Regions from separate parts of the Pseudoalteromonas sp. R86517 genome, predicted to be linked through region 2. Evidence: predicted binding sites of a transcription regulator. Region 2 holds the regulator's gene; each other region holds the start of a gene.
What was found. The regulator sigma-54, encoded in region 2, starts transcription at its own class of promoters, with help from an activator protein. The targets are predictions, from matches to a motif close to GTTGGCACGNNNNTNGNNT.

Region 1 (3,281 bases), 3.0 Mb from region 2:
TGCGGTTATGAACGAGCTACAAAAACTTGAGCGTTCTTACAAAAAAATTATGATAGCCGGTGGCGGTAACATTGGTGCAGGCCTTGCTCGCTCACTGGAAAAAAACCACAGCGTTAAGTTATTAGAGCGCAGTAAAGAGCGTGCTGAGCAACTCTCTGAAATGCTAGATAACACCGTCGTGTTTTGTGGAGACGCCTCAGACCAAGAACTACTATCTGAAGAGCACATAGAGCAAGTTGATGTGTTTATTGCCGTAACCAACGACGATGAAGCAAATATAATGTCGGCCATGCTTGCAAAACGCATGGGCGCACAAAAAACCATGGTGCTTATTCAGCGTGGTGCGTATGTAGATTTAGTGCAAGGGGGTGAAATAGATATTGCTATATCACCACAACAAGCAACTATTTCGGCGCTACTTACACACGTACGCCGTGGCGATATTGTTAATGTGTACTCGTTACGTAAAGGCGCGGCAGAGGCCATTGAAGCCGTTGCCCATGGCGATGAAAACACATCAAAAGTAGTTGGCCGTGCGATTGCCGATATCAAGCTACCTGCAGGTACAACGATTGGTGCTATTGTACGTAATGACGACGTACTGATTGCCCACGACGACACGGTTATTATGTCTGGTGATCACGTTATTATGTTTTTAATCGATAAAAAGCATATCAACGTAGTAGAAAAGCTATTCCAAGTTAGCGCTATATTTTTATAGTTAAACACAAAAAAGCCGCTGACTAAGGCGGCTTTAGTGGAGTATGTTTTTTTAATGCTAGGCAACCCTGCTTAGCAGCTTCTAATTACTGTACTTTTGAAAACTCTTGCTCAGAAATTTCACCATTACCATCAGTATCTAGCTGGTCAAAAATTTTCACTAGCTGTGAATTTACCTGCGCTTCTTGCTTTGAAATTGCACCATCACCATCGGCATCAAACGAGGCAAAGTCGACTGCAGCATACGCCGCTGATGAAGAAGCTAATACGATAACGGCAAGTGCTGTATTTAATGTTTTCATAGTTGTGTCCTAATTAAGAGGAAATCCTTTTCTAAGATCCATGGGTTTAAAAATTAACTAAAAAGTGCTTTTGCCAATGTGCATTATTAAGTTTTAATGCACATTGGATTAGAGCAAATGACTCTTTGCTAAGTGAACATGCGCTGTCCTGCGCTCAATTGGCAAAGATCATCACACCCTAGTATTTAGAGAACTCTTGCTTTGAAAGCTCACCATTTCCATCGGTATCAAGCTCAACAAACTCAGCCATTAAATCCGCATCAACCGATGCTTCAGCTTGGCTAATGGCGCCATTGCCATCTACATCTAGCGTGTCAAAATCAGTCCCTGCAAAGGCAGCAGAAGAAGAGGCAATAGCCATAAATGCGAGTGCTTTATTTAAATGCTTCATAATTTAATCCTTCAATATAAACAAATTAGTTAAGTTCACTACGTGGTGTACGCAATCCTTGTAATCCTTTTTCGTAAGCTCCCTTGCCTACTTAGGTTGTCATTGGCAACTCAGGATTGTTACCACACTTTAAGCTTCTGAAAATTCTTCTTTTGATAGCTCACCATCTTGGTCAGTATCTAATTCTGAGAACATGCTCATCAGTTTTGCATCAATTGATGCCTCTGATTTGCTAATCGTGCCGCTGCCATCTACATCTAACGTATCAAAATCGGTTGCTGCAAATGCCGCTGATGATGAAGCAAGGGCGATAAGTGCTAAAGTTTTATTAATGCTTTTCATAATATAATTCCTTCAAGTATATGTGTGCGATTAAGTGTTTTACTTTAAATCACGTTATTGTTCAGTACAGCCAGACTATTACAACTTGAATGCCAAGTTTTAAAAGCTGATTAATTTCAATCAGTTAAAAGAGTGCTTGGCTATTTTTGATAAATTTGCGGGGGTTTTGTGTTGCAAACTAGCAACAATGGGTAAAGCTAAGTTTTTAAAAGCAATAAAAACAGCTAGTTACATAAAAGAAAAAAGCTACAATTTTCGGCGTAAATTGTAAGGATGAAGATTTATCGAAAAAAGAGACTAAATTTTAGCCGTGAGGGGAGCTAACGTATTAAAATAACTCACTCGTAAAACTAATCTATACAGCTGATTTTTATAGAAAATAAAAATTATTTTGTGAAGTTTTAAAAAATATGACTGCCACTCAAGTAAAAAGTGGCCATTTGTTGCTATTAAGCGAAAGTGCTTATTCTAATGGCAGCTCAAGCATTGCGGGATCGATAAAATGCTCTTTCATAAATGCCTTCATTTCATCTTCACTGGCTAGAAGTTTAATACCACAATTAACTCCCGCGGCGTGCTCTTTTACGCTGCATATTTCGCCAGTAAATGCTTTATTGTTGGTATCAACCGTCACCTTGCATTGCATATCTTTAATATTTTCATCGTTTTGATCGCCGCGTACATCAAACATCACCCCGGTAAGCGAGATGTCTTTAATCACCCCTTCAAGTACTCTATCGTCACTGAGAGTTAATTTGGCAGGTAATAAGGTAGGTATGCGTGTTTGCGCGCGCAGTGCAAATAACTGCACTTGCGTAGGGTAATTAATAAAAATGAGCCTAGCAGGGTGTGAGGCAACCGACATAAGCTGCTGCCTAAATGCTATTACTTGTCCGCCACTGCCTTCTATAACCGCTCTTACCACCACCATTACACCGTCACGTAGGTAATCACTTGCAGCAGGTAAACGCTTTGAACTTGGGTAATTTAAAATAATAAATTTATTTTCTAGCAAGCCAATAAACTCTGTTTTTACGCGTTTACTACTGGTAGGCGTAACAATTTCCAAGTCGACCAATCGTCCTGTTGTTAACTGGTGTAATTTATCTAAATTAGAATGTGGCATGCCTGTTCCTAAGCATCATTTGTATATTATTACCCACGCCAAAAGGTCGGCGTAAATAGCACGAGTAAGGTGAATATTTCTAAGCGACCAAATACCATGGCAATGGTTAATAGCCATTTGGCACCATCGCTCACCGCCCCATAATGCGAGGCAACATCACCTAAGCCTGGGCCTAAATTATTTAAACACGCCGCCGTAGCAGAGAACGCGGTAATGTTGTCCATGCCAGTTCCCATTAGCGCCAACATTATAATAATAAACACCAATGCGTACGCTGAGAAAAACCCCCAAACCGCTTCAACTACTTTATCGGGCAGGGCTTTACGACCAAGCTTAATAGAGTATATAGCACGTGGGTGCACTAAGCGGTTAAGCTCACGTATGCCTTGTAGGTAAAGTA
Region 2 (3,281 bases):
AGCATTGTTGGCTTATTGGGCCCTAATGGCGCAGGTAAAACCACCACCTTTTACATGATTGTAGGGTTAGTACCTAGCGACAAAGGTAAAATTTCTATTGATGATAACGACATTACGTTATTACCTATGCACAGCCGCGCCCGCTTAGGCATTGGCTATTTGCCGCAAGAGTCATCAATATTTAGAAAGCTGACAGTTTATCAAAACTTAATGGCTATTTTAGAAACGCGTAAAGAGCTCAATAAAGCCGCACGAGAAGAAACGCTTAACAACTTACTTGATGAATTTAGTATTCAGCATATTCGCGATAGCCAAGGTATGGCGCTTTCTGGTGGTGAACGCCGCCGTGTAGAAATTGCCAGAGCACTGGCAGCAAACCCTAAATTTATTTTATTGGATGAGCCTTTTGCTGGTGTTGATCCGATTTCAGTGTTAGATATAAAGAAAATAATAGAGCATCTTAAAAACCGTGGCATTGGCGTATTAATTACCGATCACAATGTAAGAGAAACCCTTGATGTTTGTGAAAAAGCCTACATTGTTTCTCATGGGGAGCTAATTGCATCTGGCACCCCAGAACACGTATTAAATGACAAAACTGTACGCGATGTTTATTTAGGCGAGCAATTTAGGCTGTAACATTTAAGCCACACCTACAAGCATCTGCTAATATTAATTATAACAACATAAAAGGATTGTTAGAGATACATGAGGCAATCATTACAGCTGCGCATGGGCCAGCAACTTACAATGACTCCACAATTGCAACAAGCGATTCGCTTGCTGCAGCTCAGTACATTGGATCTCCAGCAAGAAATACAAGAAGCACTTGATAGCAACCCGCTATTAGAAGTAGAAGAGCAAGATTACACGGAAGAGTCGGCTGGAAAAAATGAACAAAAAGCAGATACGGATGATGTAACCGTAAGCGCATCGGCTGACGATACAACCAGCGAGTACGAGCAAGACAGTGGCGAAGCTTTAAATAAAGACACCGTTAGCGATGATATGGCAATGGATGTAACTTGGGATGAGTACATGAGCGCAGCCCCTGCTGCATCCTCAGGCCCAATGCCAGAAGATGAGTCTATTTATCAAGGTGCCTCTACTGAAACGCTACATGAGTATTTAATGTGGCAGCTTCAGCTTACTCCTTTTAGCCCAACTGACGAAGCCATTGCTATTGCCATTGTAGAAGCTGTAGATGACTCGGGTATTTTAACGCTAAGTTGCGAAGAAATTTTAGAAAGCTTTAACCAAGAAAACGATGACGAAGTTGAAGTTGAACTTGATGAAATAGAAGCCGTTTTAAAACGTATTCAGCTATTTGACCCTGTAGGTATAGCCGCGCGCAGTTTACAAGAGTGCTTGTGCATTCAGCTAAACCAGTTTGATAAAGACACCCCTTTTATAGAACAAACAAAAATGATCTTAACCGATCACATTGATCTATTAGCGGCACGCGACTATCGTACATTAATGAAAAAGACTAAGCTTAAAGAAGACGAGCTTAAAGAGGTCATGACCCTAATACATACCCTCAACCCAAAACCTGCAGATACAATAGTAAGGGAAGAGTCGGAGTATGTAATACCGGATGTGTCGGTTAAAAAAATAAAAGGCCGCTGGGTGGTAGAGCTAAACCCAGATAGCATGCCAAAAATACGCGTAAATAGTCAGTACGCGGCTATGTCACGTACCGTAAAATCAAGTGGTGATAGCCAGTTTATTCGTTCTCACTTACAAGAAGCTAAATGGTTTATAAAAAGCCTTGAAAGCAGAAACGACACGCTGCTTAAGGTAACAAACTGTATTGTAAAACAGCAACAGGCATTTTTTGAACATGGCCCAGAAGCCATGAAGCCAATGGTTTTAAACGATGTTGCTGAGATGGTAGAAATGCATGAATCGACAATTTCGCGTGTTACAACACAAAAATATATGCATACGCCACGTGGTATTTTTGAGCTTAAGTATTTTTTCTCAAGCCACGTAAGCACAGAAAACGGCGGAGAGTGTTCATCAACCGCAATACGTGCCCTAATTAAAAAGCTAATTGCCGCGGAAAACTCAGCTAAACCATTGAGTGATAGTAAAATTGCGGATATATTGGCAGAGCAAGGAATTAAAGTAGCTAGACGCACAATAGCAAAATACCGTGAATCGCTAGCTATTCCACCGTCAAATCAGAGAAAGAGTTTGATATAAGACGTAAAAAACAAAGAGGAAATGCTTATGCAACTAAACCTAACTGGTCGTCACGTAGAAGTAACTGATTCACTTAGAGACTATGTAAATAATAAATTTGCAAAGCTAGAAAGGCACTCAGATCATATTAGCAATGTGCATGTCATTCTCGATGTAGAAAAACTCAACCAAAAAGCAGAAGCGACTATTCATGTAAGTGGCGCAGATTTATTTGCCTCAACAGAGCACCAAGATATGTATGCCGCTATAGACTCGTTGATTGACAAGCTCGATCGTCAAGTCATAAAACATAAAGAGAAGCTTGCTAGACACTAATATTATGAAATTAAGTACATTAGTATGCCAGGACTGCAGCAAAGCTGCGGTCCTTTTTAGTAGTAAAAAAAGAATTTTAGAGTTTATCAGTGAGCTTGCTCATGAAAAGCTCCCCTACTTACCACAACAAGATATTCTTAATGCGCTGGCAAGCAGAGAAAAGCTAGGCAGTACTGGTATTGGCCGGGGTATCGCCATTCCTCATGGCAGAATGGGTGGCGTAGAAGAGCCGCTGGCTTTAGTACTTGTTAGCGACACGCCTGTTAACTTTGATGCTATTGATAACTGCCCTGTTGATATTTTTGTTGCACTCATCGTACCAGATGGCGATAACCAACAGCACCTAAAGACTCTGGCAACCATAGCTGATAAACTGAGCAACAAAGAATTTTGTAAACAGCTGCGTAGTGCTAAAACCGATGCAGAGCTTTATCAAGTAATTGTTGATCAATCGTAGTAAATACTAAGGGCTATAAATGGAGTTAATTATCATAAGCGGCCGTTCTGGTTCAGGTAAGTCGGTTGCTTTACGCGTGGTTGAAGATTTAGGCTATTATTGCGTAGATAATATTCCGGTCAACTTACTGCCCTCTTTAGTGCGAAGTGTTTCAGATAACTATGACAAAATAGCCGTTAGTATAGATGTTCGTAATATCCCCAAAGAACAAGACGAATTTAACGATATTCTCGAGTACCTTCCTGACTTTGCTAAACCCACACTGTTTTATTTAGATAGTGATGATCAAACACTGATCAAA
Region 3 (3,281 bases), 1.5 Mb from region 2:
TACCTAATTGAAGATGTCATTTTATCAGGCGCACTGCGTTACGATAATTACAAAGGCTTTGGCGACACAGTAAACTTTAAGCTTGCAGGTAACTGGGCAATTACTGATGATGTGTCACTGCGTGGTGCATTAAGCTCAGGCTTTAGAGCGCCATCAATGCAGCAATTGTATTTTAACAATATCAGCACACAATTTGTTGTGGCTGAAGACGGCTCATTAGTTGCTGAAGAAGTAGGTACATTCAGAAACGATTCAACCCTTGCACAAAGTTTAGGTATTCCAAAACTTAAAGAAGAAAAATCGCAAAACCGTAGTTTAGGTATTGTCTACAACGTTACGGATAACATTAATGTTACTGTGGATTACTACTCAATTGATATTGACGACCGCATAGTAATTAGTAATCGTTTAGGCAAAGGGCTTTCTTCAAGCCTAGATGCTGCATTAATCAGCTCAGGTGCAGGTGCAGGGCAGTTTTTCTTAAATGGTGCAGATACCGAAACTTCGGGTATTGATTTTGTAGCTACTTGGAATACCGAGGGATTAGGTGGCACGCTTGATTTTACTTTAGCAGCTAACTTTACTGAAACTGAGGTGGTATCGTTATTTACGCCATCGGGCTCAGGGCTTGAAACCGTACCAGTTGAAGATGTTTTCTCTGATCAAGAAATTTCAATTATTGAAGAGTGGCAACCAGAAGATCGCATTAATTTAAGTGCGCTTTACCAGCGTGGTGATTGGACTGTAAACCTTTCACTTAACCGCTTTGGTGAATACACAGTAGAAGATGGCGGGCGCCAAACCTACGGTGCAGAAATTTTAACTGACGTTAAAGTTAATTACTTCGTGACTGAAGATTTATCTGTAAATATTGGTGCAAATAACTTATTTGACGTGTACCCAGATAAAAACACCATTGGTAACTCACGCTCGGGCACAATTGTAGATTCAAATGGCAATACGATTGTAAGCAGCGATGGGGTATTTGAATACTCTCGCCGTTCAGCGCCATTTGGCTTTAATGGTGCTTATTACTATGTAGGCGCAGAATACCGTTTTTAATAAATAACTCTCCCTTATGTTATTTAAGTTCAAAGGGCCGTAAGGCCTTTTTTTTGTATTTAGGCTTTTTAGTATTTATTTCTCAACCGCGATTTTATTGTGTTGCGCCTTACCTCAGCGTTAAATTATACCAATTCGCTTAATTAAACATTATTACGGATTGGTTTAACCCCTGTATGGCTTGGATAATACTAAATGTGGCATTTTGGACTTGGCTATACATAGCAGGGTTTAAACTGGGTGTTGCAATTATTGGCTTATAGCCTTAAACCTTGTAATAATAAAAAACCCAGCGGCTAGGCTGGGTTTTAAATATATGCAATTGAAAATTAATGCTTTTGCATACGGCTCATTTCGGTGTGGCAGCTTTGCATCGTTAGCAAGGTTTTCGCTAAGGCTGCTTCACAGTCGGCTGGCTGTGGTTTATCCATCGCTGCTTTAATTTCTTCAAGTGTTTTATCTTCTACCTCTTCAAGCTCTTTAACGTATGTTTTATCGTTATGAGAACTAAACGAAGTGAGTAGGGCTGTGTAAGCTCTGCGTGCTTCTACAGCAAAAGAAGAGCCGTCTTCACGCTCACCTTTTTCGTTAACTGCATAAGGTTGTAAGCGCTCAACACTTACTTTTCGTGCGTCAATCATGCGTTGAAATAATGCGCCAATGGCTGGGTCTTCAACTTTCTCTTGCGCTTTTTGATAAAAATCAATGCCACTGTTCATTACTTGGATGATGTCAGTAATATGAGTTGCTTCTGTTCCTTGATGGGTATTCATAATGACCTCTCTTTACATGAATTTAAGTTTCATAGTAACTAAAGCAAAGGCCATTCCAATTTCATTTTAATTTTTTAAGTTATTGTAATTATTAATTAATTATTTATTTGGCAAGCTGCAAGGCTATTTAAAATAAAATAGCCTCGCAAATTTTACATGGCTTTTGTAATAAGGTTATTTAAGCTCATCCGCCACTTCGGCTACTTTTTGGCGTAACCAAATATGACTTGCATCACGATGCAGTAAAGGGCTCCAAATCATATCTAGTTCAAAAGGCGGTATAGGAAATGGAGGCTCTAAAATTTTAAGGCCTGCATCATCTAAGTAAATATTGGCAGCCTTTGAAGGTAAGGTCGCCACTAAATTTTGCTCTTTTGCTAAATGAATGGCTACGTGGTAATTACGGGTAAACGTGGCAATATTTCGGTGTTTACCAAAATGGGCAAGTGCTTCATCTACCCAACCTAGCTTTTGTACATCTTTAGGGTCCATACCTACGCCAACCCCAAAGCCGGTTTTACTTACCCATATATGGCGGGCTTTTAAATAGCTGTCTAGGCTAAAGTTTTCGATAATTGGGTTGTCGGCTTTTACTAAGCAGCAAAAGCTGTCTTTCCATATGCGTTTATGATGAAAAGATTGCGGAAGGTTTTCAAAGCGGTTAATTGCCATATCCACTTTACCATTTTCAACATCATGAAACGTTACATCACTAGGCGTAAGTATATCTAAGGTTGTATCGGGCGCTTCTTCATGAAGTTTACTTAAAAGCTTTGGCGCTAATGTACTGGCTGCATAGTCACTGGCCATTATTCTAAATACACGTTTACTTTGGCTGGCTTCAAATTCGCGATTTGGTGCCAGGGTTTCTTCTAGGGTCATTAATATACCGCGTATAACCGGTTGCAGCTCTATAGCACGCTCTGTGGGGACCATACCTTCACTGGTACGTACCAAAATTGGATCGTTAAACAAGTTTCTTAAACGCTTAAGGCCGTTACTCATAGCTGGTTGAGTAATACTTAACTGGTTAGCGGCGCGGGTTACGTTACACTCACGTAATAGGGTGTCGAGGTAAACCAGCAAATTTAAATCTATTTTACTTATGTTCATTGTGTGTCCTTTAACGCTTACCAGTGATGAATAAAGCGCTGTGCTGTCGGGTATGGGTATATGTGACTAACATGACCCTTTTTTATATTTTGCTGAGCTTGCTTCCAAAAACTAACATCAACAAGCTCGGGGTGTGTACTGAGCAAAAACTGTTTGTACTTTGGGTTTGGCATAACAAAGGTACAAAGTTGCTCAGGAAAAACATCTTGCGGCGCAACTGAGTAACTTTGTTCATCAGTTAAGTAATCATCATAGCTTTTGGCCTTAGGTAAGGCCCTAAAGTTCATATCTGTTAGGTATTGAACCTCATCGTAGTCGTAAAAAATAATGCGC

Region 1: the regulator sigma-54 is predicted to act here: its motif matches at 1,834-1,852, upstream of SJY38_RS14745 (EF-hand domain-containing protein).
Region 3: the regulator sigma-54 is predicted to act here: its motif matches at 1,877-1,895, upstream of SJY38_RS07965 (PA2169 family four-helix-bundle protein).

What each region holds. Positions count from the first base shown of each region.
Region 1 is NZ_JAXHCB010000001.1:3,247,099-3,250,379, forward strand. Features, by position in the region: gene trkA (Trk system potassium transporter TrkA) at 1-721, shown strand, start outside; gene SJY38_RS14735 (EF-hand domain-containing protein) at 807-1,022, opposite strand; gene SJY38_RS14740 (calmodulin-like protein) at 1,201-1,413, opposite strand; gene SJY38_RS14745 (EF-hand domain-containing protein) at 1,543-1,755, opposite strand; gene SJY38_RS14750 (flagellar brake protein) at 2,219-2,881, opposite strand; gene SJY38_RS14755 (TrkH family potassium uptake protein) at 2,911-3,281, opposite strand, start outside.
Region 2 is NZ_JAXHCB010000001.1:279,045-282,325, reverse strand. Features, by position in the region: gene lptB (LPS export ABC transporter ATP-binding protein) at 1-639, shown strand, start outside; gene SJY38_RS01260 (RNA polymerase factor sigma-54) at 709-2,208, shown strand; gene hpf (ribosome hibernation promoting factor) at 2,236-2,523, shown strand; gene SJY38_RS01250 (PTS sugar transporter subunit IIA) at 2,528-2,980, shown strand; gene rapZ (RNase adapter RapZ) at 3,000-3,281, shown strand, end outside.
Region 3 is NZ_JAXHCB010000001.1:1,778,948-1,782,228, reverse strand. Features, by position in the region: gene SJY38_RS07970 (TonB-dependent receptor plug domain-containing protein) at 1-1,062, shown strand, start outside; gene SJY38_RS07965 (PA2169 family four-helix-bundle protein) at 1,392-1,835, opposite strand; gene SJY38_RS07960 (LysR family transcriptional regulator) at 2,010-2,948, opposite strand; gene aceK (bifunctional isocitrate dehydrogenase kinase/phosphatase) at 2,966-3,281, opposite strand, start outside.